DNA from 3 places in the Saccharothrix mutabilis subsp. mutabilis genome. Region 1 is predicted to be linked to each of the others. Evidence: riboswitches for the same ligand, from Rfam matches in the RefSeq annotation. Region 1 holds a riboswitch; each other region holds the start of a gene.

Region 1 (6,449 bases):
AGGACGCGTTCGACGACGGTGGCGAGCCGGCCTGCGGTGCTGACGGCCACGGACTCCTCCTCACGGGTCTGGTGCTCGGACGTTCGCGCCGACCCCTGTCTTGGTTCGCCGCTGAACCGCGGTCGTGACCGGGCCGTAATCGTCGGTGGAGCGACCGACGCCATCGAGGAGGAGTTGAGTGTGATCCGACGAAACCGCATCGCCATCGCCGCAGCGGGTGGCATGGCGGCCGTGCTCGCGCTGGTCATGTGGAGTTCCAACGCCGTCGGCCTGCAAGGGACCAACGTCGCGCAGACCGAGCAGGTGGGCGCCGCCGCGCAGGCCGACTACGGGGACGTCCCACCGGCACCTCCGGCCGCGGAGACCCCCGCCGCGCAGGAGCCCGCCACCGAGGCGACCGAGGAGACCCCGGCCGGTCAGGCCGCGCCCGCCCCGTCCGGGCCGGGCGTCACGCTGGTGGCCAAGAGCGTGCCGAAGATGGGCGACGTCGTGCAGGACGGCGACGGCCGCACGCTGTACCGGTTCGACAAGGACACGCCGAACCCGCCCAAGTCCAACTGCGAGGGCAAGTGCGCGGAGACCTGGCCGCCGCTGCTGGCCGGCGGCGCGCCGAAGCTGGAGGGCGTCGACCCGGCGCTGGTCGGCACCGTGAAGCGGGCCGACGGGACCGAGCAGGTGACGCTGGCCGGCTGGGCGCTCTACACGTACTCGAAGGACGAGGCGCCGGGCCAGTGGAAGGGCCAGGGCGTGGGCGGCACGTGGTTCGTCGTGCAGCCCGACGGCAAGCGCAACGTGGAGTGCCTGCCGCCCGGCGTGGCGGTGCCCTCCGGAGCTTGAGTCCACCCCTCTGGAGCTTGAGTCCATCCCTCTGGAGCTTGAGTCCACCCCCGAAGAACATGACCCCCGGCCTGGGGTTGGGCCGGGGGTCATGTGCCGCCCCGCTCAGCGGGCCGGCGGAACCCTCACAGGTTCGGGTAGAGCGGGTGCTTCGCGGCCAGCACCTCGACGCGCGAGCGCAGCTCGGACAGGTCCGCGGCCGGCTGGAGGGCGGTCGCGATGATGTCGGCCACCTCCGCGAAGTCCGCCGCGCCGAAGCCGCGGGTGGCCAGGGCGGGCGTGCCGATGCGCAGGCCCGAGGTCACCATCGGCGGGCGCGGGTCGTTGGGGACCGCGTTGCGGTTGACCGTGATGCCGACCTCGTGCAGGCGGTCCTCGGCCTGCTTGCCGTCCAGCTCCGAGGCCACCAGGTCCACCAGCACCAGGTGCACGTCCGTGCCGCCGGTCAGCACCTTCACGCCGGCCGCCGCCGCGTCGGGCTGCGACAGCCGCTCGGCGAGGATCTTCGCGCCCTCGACCGTGCGGCGCTGGCGGTCGGCGAACTCCGGCGACGCGGCGTGCTTGAACGCCACCGCCTTGCCGGCGATCACGTGCTCCAGCGGACCGCCCTGCTGGCCGGGGAACACCGCCGAGTTGATCTTCTTCGCGAGGTCCGCCTCGTTGGTCAGGATCACGCCGCCGCGCGGACCGCCGAGGGTCTTGTGCGTGGTCGTGGTGACGACGTGGGCGTGCGGCACCGGGCTCGGGTGCAGGCCCGCCGCCACGAGACCCGCGAAGTGGGCCATGTCCACCATCAGGTACGCGCCCACCGAGTCGGCGATCCGGCGGAACTCCGCGAAGTCCAGCTGGCGGGGGTAGGCCGACCAGCCGGCCACGATCAGCTTCGGCTTGTGCTCCTGCGCCAGCGCCTCGACCTCGGCCATGTCCACCCGACCGTCCACATCGGACACGTGGTAGGGCACGACGTTGTAGAGCTTGCCGGAGAAGTTGATCCGCATGCCGTGGGTCAGGTGGCCGCCGTGCGCCAGGTCCAGGCCCAGGATCGTGTCACCGGGCTGGAGCAGGGCGAACATGGCGCACGCGTTGGCCTGCGCGCCCGAGTGGGGCTGCACGTTGGCGAACCCCGCGCCGAACAGCTCCTTGACCCGCGCGATGGCCAGCCGCTCGACCACGTCGACGTTCTCGCACCCGCCGTAGTAGCGGCGACCCGGGTAGCCCTCGGCGTACTTGTTGGTCAGCACCGAGCCCTGCGCCTGGAGCACCGACACCGGCGTGAAGTTCTCCGACGCGATCATCTCCAGCGTGCCCTGCTGCCGGCGCAGCTCGGCCGCGACCGCCTCGGCGACCTCGGGGTCGAACTCCGCGAGGGAGGTGTTGAAGTGCTCGGACATGGTGGGGTTTCTCCCTACGAGTTGCGCTTGTAGAACGGCAGCGAGACGACCTCCACGGGCTCCTGCCGGCCCCGGACGTCGACGGACAGCTTGGTGCCGGGCTCGGCGTGCGCGGGCGGCACGTAGGCCATCGCCACGGAGTAGCCCAGCGTCGGCGACAGCGCGCCGCTGGTGACCTCGCCGATCGCGTTGCCCTCGGCGTCCAGCACGGCGTAGCCGTGGCGGGGGGCGCGGCGGGACTCGGTCTTCAGGCCGACCAGCTTGGCCTCGACGCCCGCCTCGGCCACCTTCGCCAGCGGCTCGCGGCCCACGAAGTCGCCCGGCTTGTCCAGCTTGACCACGCGGCCCAGGTTGGCGTGGTAGGGCGTGCGGGACGTGCTCAGCTCGTTGCCGTACAGCGGCATCCCGGCTTCCAGGCGCAGGGTGTCGCGGCAGCCCAGGCCGGCGGGCTTGAGGTCGTGCGGCCGGCCGGCGTCGAGCAGCGCCTGCCACACGTGCGGGGCGTCGGCGGGGTCGAGGAACAGCTCGAAGCCGTCCTCACCGGTGTAGCCGGTGCGGGCCAGCAGCGCGGGCTTGCCGGCCACCTCGGTCGGGTAGGAGGCGTAGTACTTGACCGTGGCCAGGTCGGTGGCGGTCAGGCCTTCGAGGATGGCGACCGCCTTCGGCCCCTGCACGGCCAGCAGCGCGTAGTCCGTGGACTTGTCCTCGACGGTCGTGTCGAAGCCCTCCGCGCGCTCCTTCAAGGCGGCGAACACGACGGCGGCGTTGGAGGCGTTCGCGACGACCAAGTACTCCTGGTCACCGGTGCGGTACACGATCAGGTCATCGAGCACGCCGCCGTCGGCCTGGCAGATCATGGTGTAGCGGGCGCGGCCGACGCCGATCGCGGACGCGTGGCCGACCAGCGCGTGGTCGAGCGCGGCGCCGGCCTGCGGGCCGGTCAGGACGATCTCGCCCATGTGCGTCAGGTCGAACAGGCCCGCCGACGTGCGCACGGCGTGGTGCTCGGCCAGCTCGCTGTCGTAGCGCAGCGGCATCCGCCAGCCCGCGAAGTCGGTGAACTGGGCGCCCAGCGCCTCGTGCTCGGCGTGCAGCGGCGTCCGGCGGGTTTCCACGGGGTCCTCCCTGATGGCGGGCACGGCAGGGGCGCCGACCGGGTGGGTCGGCCTGCCGCTACGAAGGATGACACGGTCCATCGAGACTCCTCGTCCGAGTGAGCCTCCCCCTCTGTCATGAGCCTGAGAGCTTCGCCGGGACCCCGCACGTCGGCGGGGGCGGCTTGCACCGTGGGCGAGGCGCTGGCGCCTGCTTTCCAGAGTTGCCTTCGTCGGGCGGTAGCTGTGCCTGAGAGATTCCGGGGAGGAGTTGCTCCTTCGGCGCCCCGTAGTGGGTGGGGACTCTCCCGCGCGACATCGACGGCCGTGTTCAGTTGGTACCGCCAGACGCTAGTTGTGCCTGGTCGGCCCGGTCAACACGAGCCCGGTCACCACGGGCGCGGCCGACGCGGGCGGGACCGACGCGGAAGCGGCCCGACCGGAGGCGCCGGCGGCCGACGCGGAGGTGCCGACGGCCCGACCGGACGTGGTGGCGGCTGACGCGGAGGTGCCGACGGCCGACGGGAAGGTGCCGACGGCCCGACCGGGCATGGCGGCCAGGCCGAAGGTGGCGGCGGCCGGCGTGGTCACAGGGCGCGCTCGGCCTTCACGCTTTCGACGACCTTGCGCTCGGCGTAGAACGACACGAACGGGATCGTGCCGGCGAGCAGCACCAGCGCGGTGCCCTTGAGCGACCAGCGGGCCTTGAGGGCCAGGTCGACCGTGATCACCAGGTAGATCGCGTAGAGGAAGCCGTGGACCGGGCCGACGACCTTCATCATGCCGTCCTGGTCGCCGAGGTACTTCACGCCCATCGCGGCCACGAGCAGCAGCAGGCCCACACCGACCACGTAAGCCATGAACCGGAACCGGCCCAACGCACCGCTCATCGCCCTACCGACCGCCTTCGCTCACCGCTGGTCCCGCGCGTGGAGTTCGCGGAGGTAGCGGTTGTAGGCCGCCAGCTCGTCGTCCTCGTCGTCGTGCGCGGGTGTCCTGACGGGCTCCACGGTAACGACCGGCTCCGACGGCGCGGCCACCGGCTCCCCCGCCACCTGCGACGACGTGTCCGCGCCCACAGCGGCGTCCTCCGCGCGGCGCTGGGCGGCGAGCTTGCGCATCCGCCACACCATGAACGCGGGGAACAGGCCGAACAGGGGCCACTGGAAGACGTAACCGAGGTTCTGGAAGGTGCCCCCGGCCTGGGAGAACCGCTCCCACTGCCAGTAGGCGAGACCGCAGCAGACCACCAGCGAGAGCACGCACGCGACCGCGATCGCCACACGTCGAGGGGTGATGAGGCCGCTGCGCACGGCTCAAGGGTACTTCGGGTCGGCGACCCCCGACCGGGATGGGCTCCCCGCACAGGAGCCCGCCCTCCCGATCACGCTAGTCCCGACCACGCCGCGCCCTCACCGCGCGACGCCCTTGCGCTGCGCCACGCTCGCGCGTGGCGCGCCCGACATCACGCAACGCCGTCCCGGCGCTGCCGCTGCAACCTGGCGACGCACCACGCCGCCGCGCTGCCCCGACGCAGGTGCTGGAGCACCGTCATCGGCCCGAGCCGACGTCCCAGGTCGGCGGGCGTGAGCCCGGCGGCCCGGTAGTCGAGGGCGCGCTGGTCCAACGGGCTGATGCCCGCGTCCCACCACGCCTCCGCCTCGGACAGGTCGCCCACGAGCTGCCAGTAGCTCGCTGCCGCGGCCAGCAGGACCTCGGGCACCTCTGGCGCCCGCTTCCGCATCGCCGCGACGTAGGCCGGATCCGCGGACTCGACCTTCACCAGGCCCCGCGGTCCACCGTTCGCCCGCTGCACGGGGATGCCCGGCGCGGACGGCGGGGCCTCGGCCAGCCACTCGTCCTTGATCCGGTTCACCTCGCGCAGCTCGGCGTCGTCCGAGCGCTCGGCCGCCCACTGCCGCAGCAGCTCGTCGACTCCGGAGTCCTCGACCATTCTGCCTCCTCGTCGGTCGAAGATCAGCCAATGCAGCGCACCGTATTAGCGGGTACCGACAACCGCTAGACCCCGGTTTGTCAAAAACCCTGTTACCAGCACGTTATAGCCCTCATTCCACCCAGACGGTCCAACGGGGGAGGCCGACCATCACGGATGGTGAGCAGACCACCGCGCCCCGCGGCGGGGGCTAGTTGAACAGGCTGCGGACGAACGTGATGATCGACTCGGCGCCCTGGCGCAGCCACCCGAGGGCCGTCTTCACCGCCTCGGCGGACTGGTCGGGCTGGGTGATCAGGAGGAACAGCAGCAGCGCGACAGCCGCCAGCGTGACCACCTTCTTGACGTTCACTGGTGCCTCTCCGTCCGTTCAAGGGTGCGCGGCGGCGGGCCGCGTGCCCGCCGTGTTACCCCACATGGTCCCCCATTCACCCGGACGATGAGCGCGGAACCCGCCGCGATCCCACGACCGGGCGTAGGGCAGGACACGCTGCCACGCGTGGGTCGTGACCCACATCACCCGAACGGCCGATCAAGAGGCCCTCGGCACCCGCCGATGACCAGGGTGCGGGCCACTCGCCCCCACTCCCCCAGGCACGAGCACCGAGGTTCAGCCACATCGTCGGCAATCCCGAGCACATCACCCGCTTGCGCGACGCACCCACTGTGTGTCATTAGGCCGAGGCCCGGCCGCTCCCTTTCCCGGCAGCACTCCGGACGATTTGTCGCACCCTTTTCGCATTAGCCCACGACACCGGATCGTCGCAGTTCCGCAATATCCCCTTCACCCAGTCCGAGGAACTCCAGCACCTCGTCCGTGTGATGCCCCGTGGCGGGCGGTGCGGACGGTCCGCCGGCCGGCGTGCGGTCGAAGCGCGGCGCGGGTCCCGGCTGGGTCAGGCCCCCGACCTCGACAAACGTCCCGCGCGCCCGGTTGTGCGGGTGCGCCGGGGCCTCGTCGGGCGCGAGCACGGGCGCCAGGCACGCGTCGGTGCCCGCCGCCAGCGCCGCCCACTCGTCCCTCGTCCGGGTGGCCACCGCTTCGGCGATGCGGGCCCGCAGGGCGGGCCACTGGGCCGGGTCGTGCCGGTTCGGCACGTCCGAGTCCGCCAACCCCAGCAACACCAGCAGATCAGCGTAGAACTTCTCCTCCAGTGCGCCGATGCTGACGAA
Region 2 (6,449 bases), on a different contig from region 1:
CACCGCGGTGATTCCCGAGGAGCTCAAGTACACCGAGGAACATGAGTGGGTGCTGCGCACCGGTGAGGACACCGTGCGCGTGGGCATCACCGACTACGCCCAGGAGCAACTCGGCGAGGTCGTGTTCGTCCAGCTCCCGGAACTGGGCGAGCAGGTCGGCGCGGGCCAGACGCTCGGCGAGGTCGAGTCCACCAAGAGCGTCTCCGACATCTACGCGCCGCTGGCGGGCGAGGTCGTCGCGCGCAACGACTCGCTGGACCAGCAGCCCGACCTGGTCAACTCCGACCCGTACGGCGAGGGGTGGATCGTGGAGCTCAGGCTGACCGACCCGGGCGCGGTGGACGACCTGCTCGACGCGGCGGCGTACCAGGAGATTGCGGAGCAGGGGTGACGTCGATCTTCCGGCGGCTCTTCGGTCGGTGGGGGAGCCGCTCCTCAGACCAGGGTTCGGGCACGATAGGTTCTCAAGGACGAGACGGTTCCAGCAGCAGGAGGAGAGCTCAGGTGACCACGAACGACGGGCCAGGCGTTCCGCCCGAGCAGTCCCCGGAGCGGACCTCCGTTTTCCGGGCCGACTTCCTCGCCGAGGTCGAGGGCGCCGAGGCGCCCGCCCAGGAGCCGGCCGTCGCCGGCGTCGACGCACTGCCCGCCGGGTCGGCCCTGCTGGTGGTCAAGCGCGGTCCGAACGCGGGTTCCCGGTTCCTGCTCGACCGCGACACGACCAGCGCGGGACGGCACCCGGACAGCGACATCTTCCTCGATGACGTGACGGTCTCCCGGCGGCACGCCGAGTTCCGCCGCGAGGGCGGCGAGTTCGTGGTGATCGACGTGGGCAGCCTCAACGGCACCTACGTCAACCGCGAGCCGGTCGACCAGGCGGTGCTCGCCAACGGCGACGAGGTGCAGATCGGCAAGTTCCGCCTCGTGTTCCTGACCGGTCCGGGCGCCGGGGGTCAGGGGGCGCAGTGACGGCGGCGGCCGGGCGGCCACAACGCGGGGGGTTGAGCATCGGCGCGGTGCTCGCGCAGCTCCGGACGGAGTTCCCCGACGTCACGATCTCCAAGATCCGCTTCCTGGAGTCGGAGGGCCTGGTCCGCCCGGCACGCACCGCCGCGGGGTACCGCCAGTTCACCACGGCCGACGTCGAGCGGCTGCGCTACGTGCTGGCCGCCCAACGCGACCGCTACCTGCCGCTGAAGGTCATCAAGGAGCAGTTGGACGCGGCGGACTCCTCGGCGCGGGTGCTCCGCGCGGTCGAGGACGGCCCCGCCGCGCCGCAGCGCATGAGCCGCGACGAACTGCTGGCGCGTTCGGGCCTGGACGCGGCGTCGCTGGCCGAGCTGGAGCAGCACGGCCTGGTCCGTCCGGGTCTCTACGACCAGGACGCGCTCCAGGTGGCGACGACCGTGCGCGAACTGGCCCAGTACGGCCTGGAACCGCGGCACCTGCGCCCGTTCCGCGCGGCGGCGGACCGCGAGGTGGCGCTGGTGGAGCAGGTCGTCCTGGCGAGGCGGCGCGACCCGAGGTCGCGGGGCCGGGCCGACGAAGTCGTGCGCGAGCTGGCGGCGCTCTCCGTAACGCTGCACACACTCTTGGTGAAAATCGGCCTGCGCGACGTGCCCGGTGGCGGCGTTCCGCCCAGGTAGAGCCGTTTCCGCATCGTGATCCGCATTTTCGGAGCGGTTGCGCACAAGGCCCGCTTGGCGGGTAGCGTCGGAGGGGTACGTGGGGGATCCTCGTGGTAGCGGGGACGCCAGGATTTCAGCGCGCTGAGGGAGGCGAGACCCGATGAGCGAGATGCGCGTCGTGGGCGTGCGGGTGGAACTGCCCGCCAACCAGCCGATCCTGTTGCTGCGCGAAACCGAGGGCGAGCGCTACCTGCCGATCTGGATCGGCTCGGTGGAGGCGACCGCGATCGCGCTGGAGCAGCAGGGTGTCCGGCCCGCGCGGCCGTTGACGCACGACCTGTTGAAGGACGTCATCGGCGCTCTGGGCAGGCAGTTGGAGCAGGTGCGGATCACCGACCTGCAGGAGGGCACGTACTTCGCGGAACTCGTGTTCGACGGCGACGTGCGCGTGTCGGCGCGGCCGAGCGACTCGGTGGCCCTGGCCCTGCGCATCGGCGTGCCGATCCACGCGGAGGAGTCGGTGCTGGCCGAGGCGGGGCTGATCATCCCGGACGAGCAGGAGGACGAGGTCGAGAAGTTCCGGGAGTTCCTGGACTCGGTCTCGCCGGAGGACTTCCGCGGCGCGGACACCTGAGCAGCGGTTCTCGCGGTAGGGCCCGGGACGGCGGTCGCGTCCCGGGCCTGATCGTTTTCGGGCCTGATCGTTTCCGGGGCGGTGAGGCAGGCACGGCGGCGGCTGGGACGGCGGCGCTGGGTGGGCGGCGTGTCGGCGGTGGGTCTCAGGTGGCGGTGGAGCGGGACACGGGGGAGTCTGCGGTGGGTCTGTCAAGCACCCACGAGAGGCCGGCGTCGCGCCGCGAGCTGGAAGCCGGCCCCTCGTGGGTGTGTGCGGTGCGTTGTGGATCAGCCCCGCGTGCCACCCCCCGGTGTCACACCTCCGGATTACACAAAGTCAGCACCGGTCCGCTAAACGATCACTAAACGTCACCCGAATGGCTTACGACGCCCGTCTCTCTCAACCTCAACCTGAGGTTGAGACGCGACACGCTCAGCGCGTCGCGTTGACCTGCCCCCTAGGCGGTCTTACCGTCGAACTCAGGTGAATTGCCACGGTGTGATTCGGGCACCGGGGCGGCTTCACGTTGGTCGCCGGCCAGTCCTGGCCGGACCGAGGGGAGGCAGGCGTGGTCGAGGAAGCGCCCATCCGGGCCGGAACCGGCGAACAGGGTGAGCTGTTCCCGGACTCCTCGCTGCCGGACGAACTCGTCGGGTACCGCGGCCCGGCCGCGTGCCAGATCGCGGGCATCACCTACCGCCAGCTCGACTACTGGGCCCGCACCGGCCTGGTCAACCCGACGATAAGGAGTGCCCACGGCTCCGGTAGCCAACGGCTCTACTCGTTCAAGGACATCCTGGTCCTCAAGGTCGTGAAGCGGCTGCTCGACACCGGTGTGAGCCTGCAGAACATCCGCGTCGCGGTCGACCACCTGCGCCGCCGCGGCGTCCAGGACCTCGCCCGCATCACGCTGTTCAGCGACGGCACCACGGTCTACGAGTGCACCTCGCCCGAGGAGGTCGTGGACCTGCTGCAGGGCGGCCAGGGCGTGTTCGGCATCGCGGTCAGCGGCGCCATGCGGGAGATCAGCGGCACGATCCACGAGTTCCCCGCGGAACGCGCGGACGGGCTCGCGGTGGACGAGACGCCCAACGACGAGCTGTCCCGGCGCAGGCGGACGCGGGCCATCGGCTGACCCCGGAGCCCACGGCGCGAGCGGACACGGGCCATCGGCTGACCTCGGACTCCACGGCGCGAGCGGCACGAGCGCCTGGTACCCGCTGCTCCGCCGCGCCAAACCTGTGAGATCCGCGTCGCGTCCGTGCCGGGAGACGTTCACCTGCCGGGTACGATTCGCGCGTAGTCGCTTTATCCCGTGCGGGAGAGTCCGAGCCAGTCTCGGCGCCGAAGGAGCAAATCCTCCCCGGAACCTCTCAGGCGCAAGGACCGCACGGGTGAGACGCCTCTGGAAAGCGGGTCGGGCACGTGGACCCCGCCGACGGTGCAAGCCCGGCCACGCCGGGTGAAGCTCTCAGGCGCCCGTCCGCGGGCAGAAGACAGAGGGGGAGGGCAACGGCAGAAGTGTGTCCGTAGCCCGCGAAAGGCGCCTTACATGACGCAGGACCGCATCCCCCTCGCCGCCCTTGAGCACGGCACCCCCTTCGCCGACCGGCACGTCGGCCCGCGGCCCGCCGAGCTGGCCCGCATCCTGGACGTCATCGGCGTCGGCTCCCTGGAGGAGCTGGCCCAGCGCGCCGTGCCCGAGTCGATCCGGGAACGCGAACTGGTGCTGGACCTGCCCGCGCCCGCCACCGAGACCGAGGCGCTGGCCGAGCTGCGCGCCCTGGCCGCCCGCAACAAGCCGCTCACCCAGATGATCGGCATGGGCTACTACGGCACCCACACCCCGCCGGTGATCCGCCGCAACGTCCTGGAGAGCCCCGCCTGGTACACGGCCTACACGCCCTACCAGCCCGAGATCTCCCAGGGCCGCCTCGAAGCGCTGCTGAACTTCCAGACGATGGTCGGCGACCTGACCGGCCTGCCGCTGGCCAACGCGTCCATGCTGGACGAGTCCACCGCCGCCGCCGAGGCGATGACCCTGGTCCGCCGCGCCGGCCGCAGCAAGTCCGCCAAGTTCGTCGTGGACGCCGACACGCTGCCGCAGACGCTGGCCGTCATCGAGACCCGCGCCGAGCCGCTGGGCATCGAGATCGTCACCGCCGACCTGTCGCAGGGCCTGGAGGGGCTGGGCCTGGGCGGGGACTTCTTCGGCGTGCTGCTGTCCTACCCGGGCGCGTCCGGCGTCGTGCGCGACTACGCCGCGCTGGTGGAGGAGATCCACGCGGCCGGCGCGCAGGCCGTGTTCGCCGCGGACCTGCTGGCCCTGACGCTGCTGCGCCCGCCGGGCGAGATCGGCGCGGACGTCGTCGTCGGCACCACCCAGCGCTTCGGCGTCCCGATCGGCTTCGGCGGCCCGCACGCCGGGTACATGGCCGTCCGCCAGGGCCTGGAGCGCCAGCTGCCCGGCCGCCTGGTCGGCGTGTCCGTGGACGCCGACGGCAACCTCGCCTACCGCCTCGCGCTCCAGACCCGCGAGCAGCACATCCGCCGCGAGAAGGCCACCAGCAACATCTGCACCGCGCAGGTCCTGCTGGCCGTGATGGCGTCGATGTACGCGGTCTACCACGGCCCCGACGGCCTGCGCGCCATCGCGACCCGCACCCACCGCCTGGCCACCGTGCTCGCCGCGGGCCTGTGCGAGAACGGCGTCGAGGTCGTGCACGGCGAGTTCTTCGACACCGTCCGCGCCCGCGTCGAGGGCCGCGCCGCCGAGGTCGTCGCCACCGCCCGCGACCTGGGCGTCAACCTGTGGCAGGTGGACGCCGACACCGTCTCGATCGCGTGCGACGAGACCACCACCCGGGGTGACCTGGAGAAGGTGTGGAAGGCGTTCGGCGTGACCGTCTCCGACGTCGACGGCCTGGACCTCGACACCGCCGACGCGATCCCCGCCGACCTGCGCCGCACCAGCGACTACCTGACCCACCCGGTCTTCCACACCCACCGCTCCGAGACCGCGATGCTGCGCTACCTGCGCAAGCTGTCGGACAAGGACGTCGCGCTGGACCGCAGCATGATCCCGCTGGGCTCGTGCACGATGAAGCTCAACGCGACCGCCGAGATGGAGCCGGTGACCTGGCCGGAGTTCGCGAACCTGCACCCGTTCGCGCCGGTCGAGGACGCCGAGGGCCTGCTGTCGCTGGTCGCCGACCTGGAGCGCTGGCTGGCCGAGGTGACCGGCTACGACGCCGTGTCCATCCAGCCCAACGCGGGCAGCCAGGGCGAGTTCGCGGGCCTGCTCGCGATCCGCGCCTACCACCGCGCGCAGGGCCACGCGGAGCGCGACGTGTGCCTGATCCCGTCGTCGGCGCACGGCACCAACGCCGCGTCCGCCGTCATGGCCGGCATGCGGGTCGTGGTCGTGAAGTGCGACGACCAGGGCAACATCGACATGGACCACCTGCGCGTTGTCGTGGACGAGCACCGCGACGACCTCGCCGCCATCATGATCACCTACCCGTCGACGCACGGCGTGTACGAGGACACCGTGCGCGAGGTGTGCGCGCTGGTGCACGACGCCGGCGGCCAGGTGTACGTGGACGGCGCGAACCTCAACGCCCTGATCGGCCTGGCGCAGTACGGCAGGTTCGGCTCGGACGTGTCGCACCTGAACCTGCACAAGACGTTCTGCATCCCGCACGGCGGCGGCGGTCCCGGCGTCGGCCCGATCGGCGTGCGCTCGCACCTCGCGCCGTTCCTGCCCAACCACCCGCTCCAGCCGACCGCCGGCCCGGCGACGGGCGTCGGCCCGATCAGCGCCGCGCCGTGGGGTTCGGCGTCGATCCTGCCGATCTCGTGGGCGTACGTGCGCATGATGGGCGCGGACGGCCTGCGCCGCGCGACCCTGACCGCGGTGGCGGCGGCGAACTACGTGGCCCGTCGGCTGGACGAGCACTTCCCGGTGCTCTACACCGGCGAGGGCGGTTTCGTGGCCCACGAGTGCATCCTCGACCTGCGCCCGATCACCAAGGCGACCGGCGTGACCGTGGACGACGTGGCCAAGCGCCTGGCGGACTACGGCATCCACGCGCCGACCATGTCGTTCCCCGTCGCCGGCACGCTCATGGTGGAGCCGACGGAGAGCGAGGACCTGGCCGAGATCGACCGGTTCATCGACGCGATGATCGCGATCAAGGGCGAGA
Region 3 (6,449 bases), on a different contig from region 1:
CGTGGACCACCAGCCGGGCTGCCACGTGGAACGCGTGGACGTGCAGAACCAGCACCTCACGGGCCCGGGAACGGTCTCGGTGCGCATCTCGAACCTGAACCAGGAGAAGACGGTCTTCGTGGACGTGCTCTGCTCGTGACCTGCTGGCGGGGCCGCCTCGTGGCACAGTGGAGGCCATGGAGCCCCTGATCTCGGAAGCCCGGCGCCGCTTCGCCCTGGGCGCGGCGCCGGGCCGGGTCTTCGCGGAACTGGCCCTCTACGCCGACCCCCGTGAGGCGGCGGTGGCGGTGTGCATGGCCCTCGGCATCGCCCGAACCGAGGCGGAACGCTCGGTGGGCGCCCCGGGGCAGAACCCGGAATTCTGGGACCTGGCCGGCTACGCCCGCCTGTCCCCCTTCGAGGCAGCCCACGAAATCGGCGGCCTACTAGAGGGAGTAGGCGTCTTCCGAACCCCCACCACCCGCTGACACCAAGCGACACCCGACACGCCGCAGGCGCGCTTTTCGAAGGGCTATTTAGCCCAAGGAAGGGCCTCGGTTCGTTCCCCGTACGGCCTGGGCGCAGCCCAACCGCGCTTGGGGGTTCTTGGCAACCACGCTTCACCGGTTGCCAAGAACCCCCAAGGGTGGTTGCCTCCGGCAGGCCGTGCGGGGAACGAACCGACGCCCTTCCCCCCCCCCCCGGGGGCCTGCCGCGCGGCGAGCGCCGCTTTTGATCTTTCGAGCGCTTCGCGCGTTTTGGCGCGCGAAGCGCTCTAAAGAAAGCGCGAAGCGCGTTCGGCTTGAGAGCGTCAGCGTGAAGTCTAAAGATTAAAAGAGCCTCGCCGGCGGGCAGGCCCCCGGGGAGAAAAGCAAAAGCGGGGGCTTTTCCGTCCTCCCCGTACGGCCTGGCGGAGCCAACCACAGATTTCCGCGGGTGCCGCTAAAATTTTTGCTCGTTCCTCACAAAAATTTCGGCTGCACCCGCGGAAATCTGTGGTAGCCCTTCGGGCAGGCCGTACGGGGAGGACGGAAAAGCCCAGAAGCAAGCGCGCTGCGCGCGCCCGAAGGGCAAGGCACGCGCAGCGCTGCTAGCACTCGATGACGTTGACCGCGAGTCCGCCCCGCGCCGTCTCCTTGTACTTGACCTTCATGTCCTTGCCGGTCTCGCGCATCGTCTTGATGACCTTGTCCAACGACACGAAGTGCGAGCCGTCTCCGCGCAGGGCCATCCGGGCCGCCGTGATGGCCTTGATCGACGCCAGCGCGTTGCGTTCGATGCACGGGATCTGCACCAGGCCGCCGATCGGGTCGCACGTCAGGCCCAGGTTGTGCTCCATCGCGATCTCGGCCGCGTTCTCCACCTGCTCCGGGGTCCCGCCGAGCACCTCGGCCAGTCCGCCCGCCGCCATGGAGCACGCCGAGCCGACCTCGCCCTGGCAGCCGACCTCGGCGCCGCTGATCGACGCGTTCTCCTTGAACAGCACGCCGACCGCACCGGCCGTCAGCAGGAACCGCACCACGCCGTCGTCGGACGCACCCGGCACGAACCGGGTGTAGTAGTGCAGCACCGCCGGCACGATGCCGGCCGCGCCGTTGGTCGGCGCGGTGACCACCCGGCCGCCGGCCGCGTTCTCCTCGTTCACCGCCAGGGCGAACAAGGTCACCCAGTCCATCACCCGCAACGGGTCGGTGGCGTAGTGCTCGGCTGCCAGGCGCTGGCGCATCTCGGCCGCGCGCCGCCGGACCTTCAAGCCGCCCGGCAGCACGCCGGTCTCGGTGCAGCCCCGTTCGACGCACTCCTGCATGACGCCCCAGATGTGGAGCAGGCCCGAGCGGACCTCCTCCTCCGTGCGCCACGACAGCTCGTTGGCCAGCATGACCTCCGAGATGGACAGGCCGGTTTCCCGCGTCCGCGCCAGCAGTTCGTCGCCGGTCTTGAACGGGTGGGCCAGTTCCGTCTCGTCGGCCTTGATGCGGTCGGTGCCGGTGGCGTGCTCGTCCACCACGAAACCGCCGCCGACGGAGTAGTACACGGCCTCGTCCAGGACCTCGTCCCCGGAGTACGCCGTGAAGCTCATCCCGTTGGGGTGCAACGGGAGCGACTTGCGCCGGTGCATCACCAGGTCGGTGTCCTCGACGAACGGGATGTCGCGCACCCCGCCCAGGAGCAGCCGGCGGGAGGCGCGGATCTCGGCCACGCGCCCCTCGGCGGCCGTCGGGTCGACCTCCTCGGGCTTGTGGCCCTCCAGTCCGAGCAGCACGGCCTTGGGGCTGCCGTGCCCGTGCCCGGTGGCGCCCAGCGAGCCGAACAGCTGGACGTGCACCCGGTCCACGGACGTCAGCCGGTGTCCCAGGCGCGCCACGAACATCGTCGCGGCGCGCATCGGGCCTACCGTGTGGGAGCTGGACGGCCCGATGCCGACGGAAAACAGGTCGAAGACGCTGATCGCCACGGCGGGTCAGTCCCCGGTCAGTTCCGCGTACTTGCCGGCGGTGAGCAGGCCCGTCGCGTCCTCGACGCGCACCTTGAACAGCCAGCCCGCGCCGTACGGGTCGTTGTTGATCAGCGACGGGTCGTCGGCGGCGGCCTGGTTGACCTCCACGACCTCGCCGCTGACCGGCGCGTACAGGTCGCTCACGGACTTGGTCGACTCCAGCTCGCCGCACACGTCGCCGGACTTCACGCGCTCGCCGACGTTCGGCAGCTGGACGAACACGATGTCGCCCAGGGACTCCGCCGCGTAGGAGGTGATGCCGACCGCCACGGGGTCCTGGGTACCCGGCGCCCAGTCGACCCACTCGTGCTCGGCGGTGTAGAGCAGGTTCTCCGGAAAAGTCATGTCAGCGCTCCTGAAGCCACGGTCGGTCGGATCCCCACTCTGTCCTGGGACCTGAGAGCTTCGCTGTGCGGCGTCGCGACGGTGGAACCGTCGATCAGGCACAGCTTGCACCGTGGGTGCGCGCGTGAGCACGCTTTCCAGAGTCGCCTCGCCCGAGCGGTTCTCGTTGCCTGAGAGTGTGCGGGGTACTTGCTCCTTCGGCGCCCCGGACGTGCCGGGGACTCTCCCGCTCGGGTTCCGGCGCCCGGGAGGGCGCCGCGGCCGATGTTCAGTTGGGCGGTCGCGAGCACGCTAGGTCGTCGGCGTGACGGGTGTCAACGCGCGTCCAGTCTTGTTCACTCAACACAAACCGACCCCTGCCGGTTAGTGCCGCTCGCACGATGACAGTGGATTCGGAGTACCGGACCTTTGGCGTAACAACGGCTGAAGGAGCCCCACCGTGCGGATCTCAGTACCCCGCGAGATCAAGAACCACGAGTACCGCGTCGCGCTGACCCCCGCCGGCGCCCACGAGCTGACCCTGCGCGGCCACGACGTGTTCGTCGAGGCGGGCGCGGGGCTCGGGTCCGCCATCACCGACGAGGAGTACCTCGCCGCCGGTGCGAAGGTCCTGGCCACCGCCGAGGACGTGTGGGCCGAGGGCGACCTGGTGCTCAAGGTCAAGGAGCCGATCGCGCGGGAGTACCCGCTGCTGCGCAAGGGCCAGACGCTGTTCACCTACCTGCACCTGGCGGCGGACCGGCCGTTGACCGAGGCGCTGATCGCGTCCGGCACGACCGCGATCGCCTACGAGACCGTGCAGACGGCGAACGGCGCGCTGCCGCTGCTGGCCCCGATGTCCGAGGTGGCGGGCCGGCTGGCGCCGCAGGTGGGCGCGTTCTCGCTGATGAAGCCGTCCGGCGGCCGGGGCGTGCTGCCCGGTGGCGTGCCCGGCGTGCACCCGGCGCGCGTGGTCGTCATCGGCGGCGGCGTGGCGGGCCTGAACGCGGCGACCATCGCGGTGGGCATGGGCGCGGACGTGGAGATCCTCGACACCAACGTGGACCGGCTGCGCCACATCGACGCCCTCTACCGCGGGCAGCTGCGCACCGTCACGTCCAACCGCTACTCGGTCGAGCAGGCCGTGCGCGAGGCCGACCTGGTCATCGGCGCGGTGCTGGTGCCGGGCGCGAAGGCCCCGAAGCTGGTGTCCAACGAGCTGGTGGCGCAGATGAAGCCCGGCTCGGTGCTGGTGGACATCGCGATCGACCAGGGCGGCTGCTTCGCCGACTCCCGCCCGACCACCCACGCCGACCCGACCTACCAGGTGCACGAGTCGGTCTTCTACTGCGTGGCGAACATGCCGGGCGCGGTGCCGCGGACCTCGACCTACGCGCTGACCAACGTGACCCTGCCCTACGCGGTGGCCCTGGCCGACAAGGGCTGGCAGGCGGCGCTGCGCGCGGACAAGTCCCTGGCCCTGGGCCTGAACGTGCACGACGGCCTGCTCACCAACGAGCCGGTCGCGCAGGCGCACGACCTGACCTACACGGCGTTCGAGGCCTAGAGAACGCCGATCCCATGAAGAAGGGGCGTCCACCAGCACGGTGGGCGCCCCTTCTCGCGTCTTCTCGCCTCTTCGGGCACGAAAAACGCGACCCGCTCAACCAGCCTGGGGGTCACTGGGAGCGGGTCGCGCAGCACCAATCCTAGCGGGGTCCGGCGGGCCGTGCCCAGCCACCCCAGCCATCTGCGCGCAATTCTTGACCCAACAGGACACGTTCTGTGTCCTTCCTCAAGCAATCGAGTGAATTCGGCGGGTAACGGGTAAGTCACGACGCCCGGTCGGCCGATGCTCACAGCGGAACCCCCCGTCGTCACGCAGCGGGTTCGTCCGCTCGCGTGGCGTCGTCGCCGCCGCATGCCACACCCTCCGATCGGAGCGCACATGGCTGAACCTCAGGGCTGGATCGACTGCCACGACCCCTTCGGCCGGGACCGGTCCATGACCGTGCTGGTCGAGGACGACCGGGTCCTGCTGGTCGCGCCGCCGGGCGAGTCGGCTGTGATGTCGGTCACCCAGACCCGCAGGCTGCACCGCCTGCTGGACCAGGCCGCCGACAGGATGTGAGCGAGGTGGACGAGACATTGCGCGCCGCGGTGCTGCGCCGGCTGGCCCAGTTGGACGAGGTCGTCGAGCGGGGCGCCGCCGAGGCGCTGGTGCCGCTGGCGCGGGCCGAGATCAACCGGCTGGCGGACTGCTGGCGGCTGCTGCTGACCGTGCACCAGCCCGATTCCGACGGCCGCTGCCGCGCCTGCCCCGGCGTGCTGCGGCACCGGAAGTGGCCGTGCCAGGTGTGGAACATGGCCCACCAGCACCTGATCGGCGAGGGCCTGCCGCACCGCGAGCGGCGCAAGCCGCTGCGCAACCCGTTCCGGCACGACACCGGCCGCCTCGACAGCGAGCCGACCACCGAGATCCCGGTCGTGGTGTCGAAACCGCGACATGCCCTCCCCGACTGACCCTCCTGAGGCAGGATGGCGCGCACAGGCGCTATCCAGGAGGGACGCGTGCACGACGGCAGTGGCCGCATCGTGGTGCAGGGCTTGACCAAGCAGTTCGGTCCGGTCGCAGCGGTGCAGAATCTCAGCTTCACGGTGGAACCGGGGTCCGTGACCGGCTTCCTCGGACCGAACGGCGCGGGCAAGACGACGACGCTGCGGATGTTGCTCGGCCTGGTGACCCCGACCGCGGGCCAAGGCCTGATCAACGGCCGGCCGTTCCACCAGCTCGGCAACCCGGCGCGGGTCGTGGGCGCGGTGCTGGAGGCGCAGGGCTTCCACCCCAAGCGCACCGCCCGCGACCACCTGCGGGTGTACGCGTCGGCGATCGGCGTGCCGGACCAGCGGGCCGACCAGGTCCTGGGCCTGGTCGGCCTGGGTCAGGCGGCCGACCGCAAGGCGGGCGGCTTCTCGCTGGGCATGAAGCAGCGGTTGGCGCTGGCCACCGCGTTGCTGGGCGACCCGCAGGTGCTGGTCCTCGACGAGCCCGCGAACGGCCTGGACCCGGAGGGCATCGCGTGGCTGCGGTCGTTCCTGCAGTCCTTCGCGCGCAGCGGGCGGACGGTGCTGATCTCCAGCCACCTGCTCGCCGAGGTCGAGCAGACCGTGGACCAGGTGGTGATCATCTCGCGGGGCCAGACCATGTACTACGGGCCGCTGGCCAACCTGCGCGACTCGCAGCGCAGCCGGGTGCTGGTGCAGCCGTCCGACACGGGCGCGCTGGTCGCGGCGTTGCAGGCGGACGGCGTGACGGCGCTGGAGCAGCTGCCGGACGGCCGGCTCGCGGTGACCGGCGTGGAGAGCAAGCAGGTCGCCGACCTCGCGTTGAAGGCGGGCGTGTCGATCTACGGCATCCAGGAGGAGAAGGCCGACCTGGAGCAGCTGTTCTTCCGGCTCACCAACGGCCAGTTCGCGGCGTCGGGCCCGAACCAGTACGCGGGGCACCCGCAGGGCAGCGGGTACTACGCGCCGCCGGCGGGCTACCAGACCCCGCCGCCGGGCTACCAGCAGCCGGGTCACCAGACCCCGCCACAGGGCTACCAGCAGCCGGGCTACCAGACCCCGCCGCAGGGCCACCAGCAGCAAC

What was found. A riboswitch is a leader RNA that binds a small molecule or an ion and turns the genes downstream of it on or off. The one in region 1 is predicted to bind glycine.
Region 2: it holds a riboswitch for glycine, as region 1 does, so the genes downstream of both, gcvP (aminomethyl-transferring glycine dehydrogenase) here and gcvT (glycine cleavage system aminomethyltransferase GcvT) in region 1, are expected to answer to the same signal.
Region 3: it holds a riboswitch for glycine, as region 1 does, so the genes downstream of both, gcvH (glycine cleavage system protein GcvH) here and gcvT (glycine cleavage system aminomethyltransferase GcvT) in region 1, are expected to answer to the same signal.

What each region holds. Positions count from the first base shown of each region.
Region 1 is NZ_BAAABU010000005.1:161,506-167,954, forward strand. Features, by position in the region: gene ABD126_RS14770 (class I SAM-dependent methyltransferase) at 1-50, opposite strand, end outside; gene ABD126_RS14775 (hypothetical protein) at 181-837, shown strand; gene glyA (serine hydroxymethyltransferase) at 963-2,228, opposite strand; gene gcvT (glycine cleavage system aminomethyltransferase GcvT) at 2,243-3,343, opposite strand; glycine riboswitch at 3,449-3,549, opposite strand; glycine riboswitch at 3,551-3,643, opposite strand; gene ABD126_RS14790 (hypothetical protein) at 3,674-3,913, opposite strand; gene ABD126_RS14795 (DUF3817 domain-containing protein) at 3,910-4,212, opposite strand; gene ABD126_RS14800 (hypothetical protein) at 4,234-4,635, opposite strand; gene ABD126_RS14805 (helix-turn-helix transcriptional regulator) at 4,788-5,276, opposite strand; gene ABD126_RS14810 (hypothetical protein) at 5,467-5,628, opposite strand; gene ABD126_RS14815 (CaiB/BaiF CoA transferase family protein) at 6,018-6,449, opposite strand, start outside.
Region 2 is NZ_BAAABU010000007.1:7,927-14,375, forward strand. Features, by position in the region: gene gcvH (glycine cleavage system protein GcvH) at 1-391, shown strand, start outside; gene garA (glycogen accumulation regulator GarA) at 505-969, shown strand; gene ftsR (transcriptional regulator FtsR) at 1,002-1,646, shown strand; gene ABD126_RS17800 (bifunctional nuclease family protein) at 1,789-2,262, shown strand; gene ABD126_RS17805 (MerR family transcriptional regulator) at 2,813-3,379, shown strand; glycine riboswitch at 3,553-3,643, shown strand; gene gcvP (aminomethyl-transferring glycine dehydrogenase) at 3,797-6,449, shown strand, end outside.
Region 3 is NZ_BAAABU010000010.1:59,517-65,965, forward strand. Features, by position in the region: gene ABD126_RS22130 (hypothetical protein) at 1-139, shown strand, start outside; gene ABD126_RS22135 (hypothetical protein) at 177-467, shown strand; gene ABD126_RS22140 (L-serine ammonia-lyase) at 1,070-2,434, opposite strand; gene gcvH (glycine cleavage system protein GcvH) at 2,441-2,821, opposite strand; glycine riboswitch at 2,969-3,060, opposite strand; gene ald (alanine dehydrogenase) at 3,261-4,367, shown strand; gene ABD126_RS22155 (hypothetical protein) at 4,749-4,931, shown strand; gene ABD126_RS22160 (hypothetical protein) at 4,937-5,323, shown strand; gene ABD126_RS22165 (ABC transporter ATP-binding protein) at 5,372-6,449, shown strand, end outside.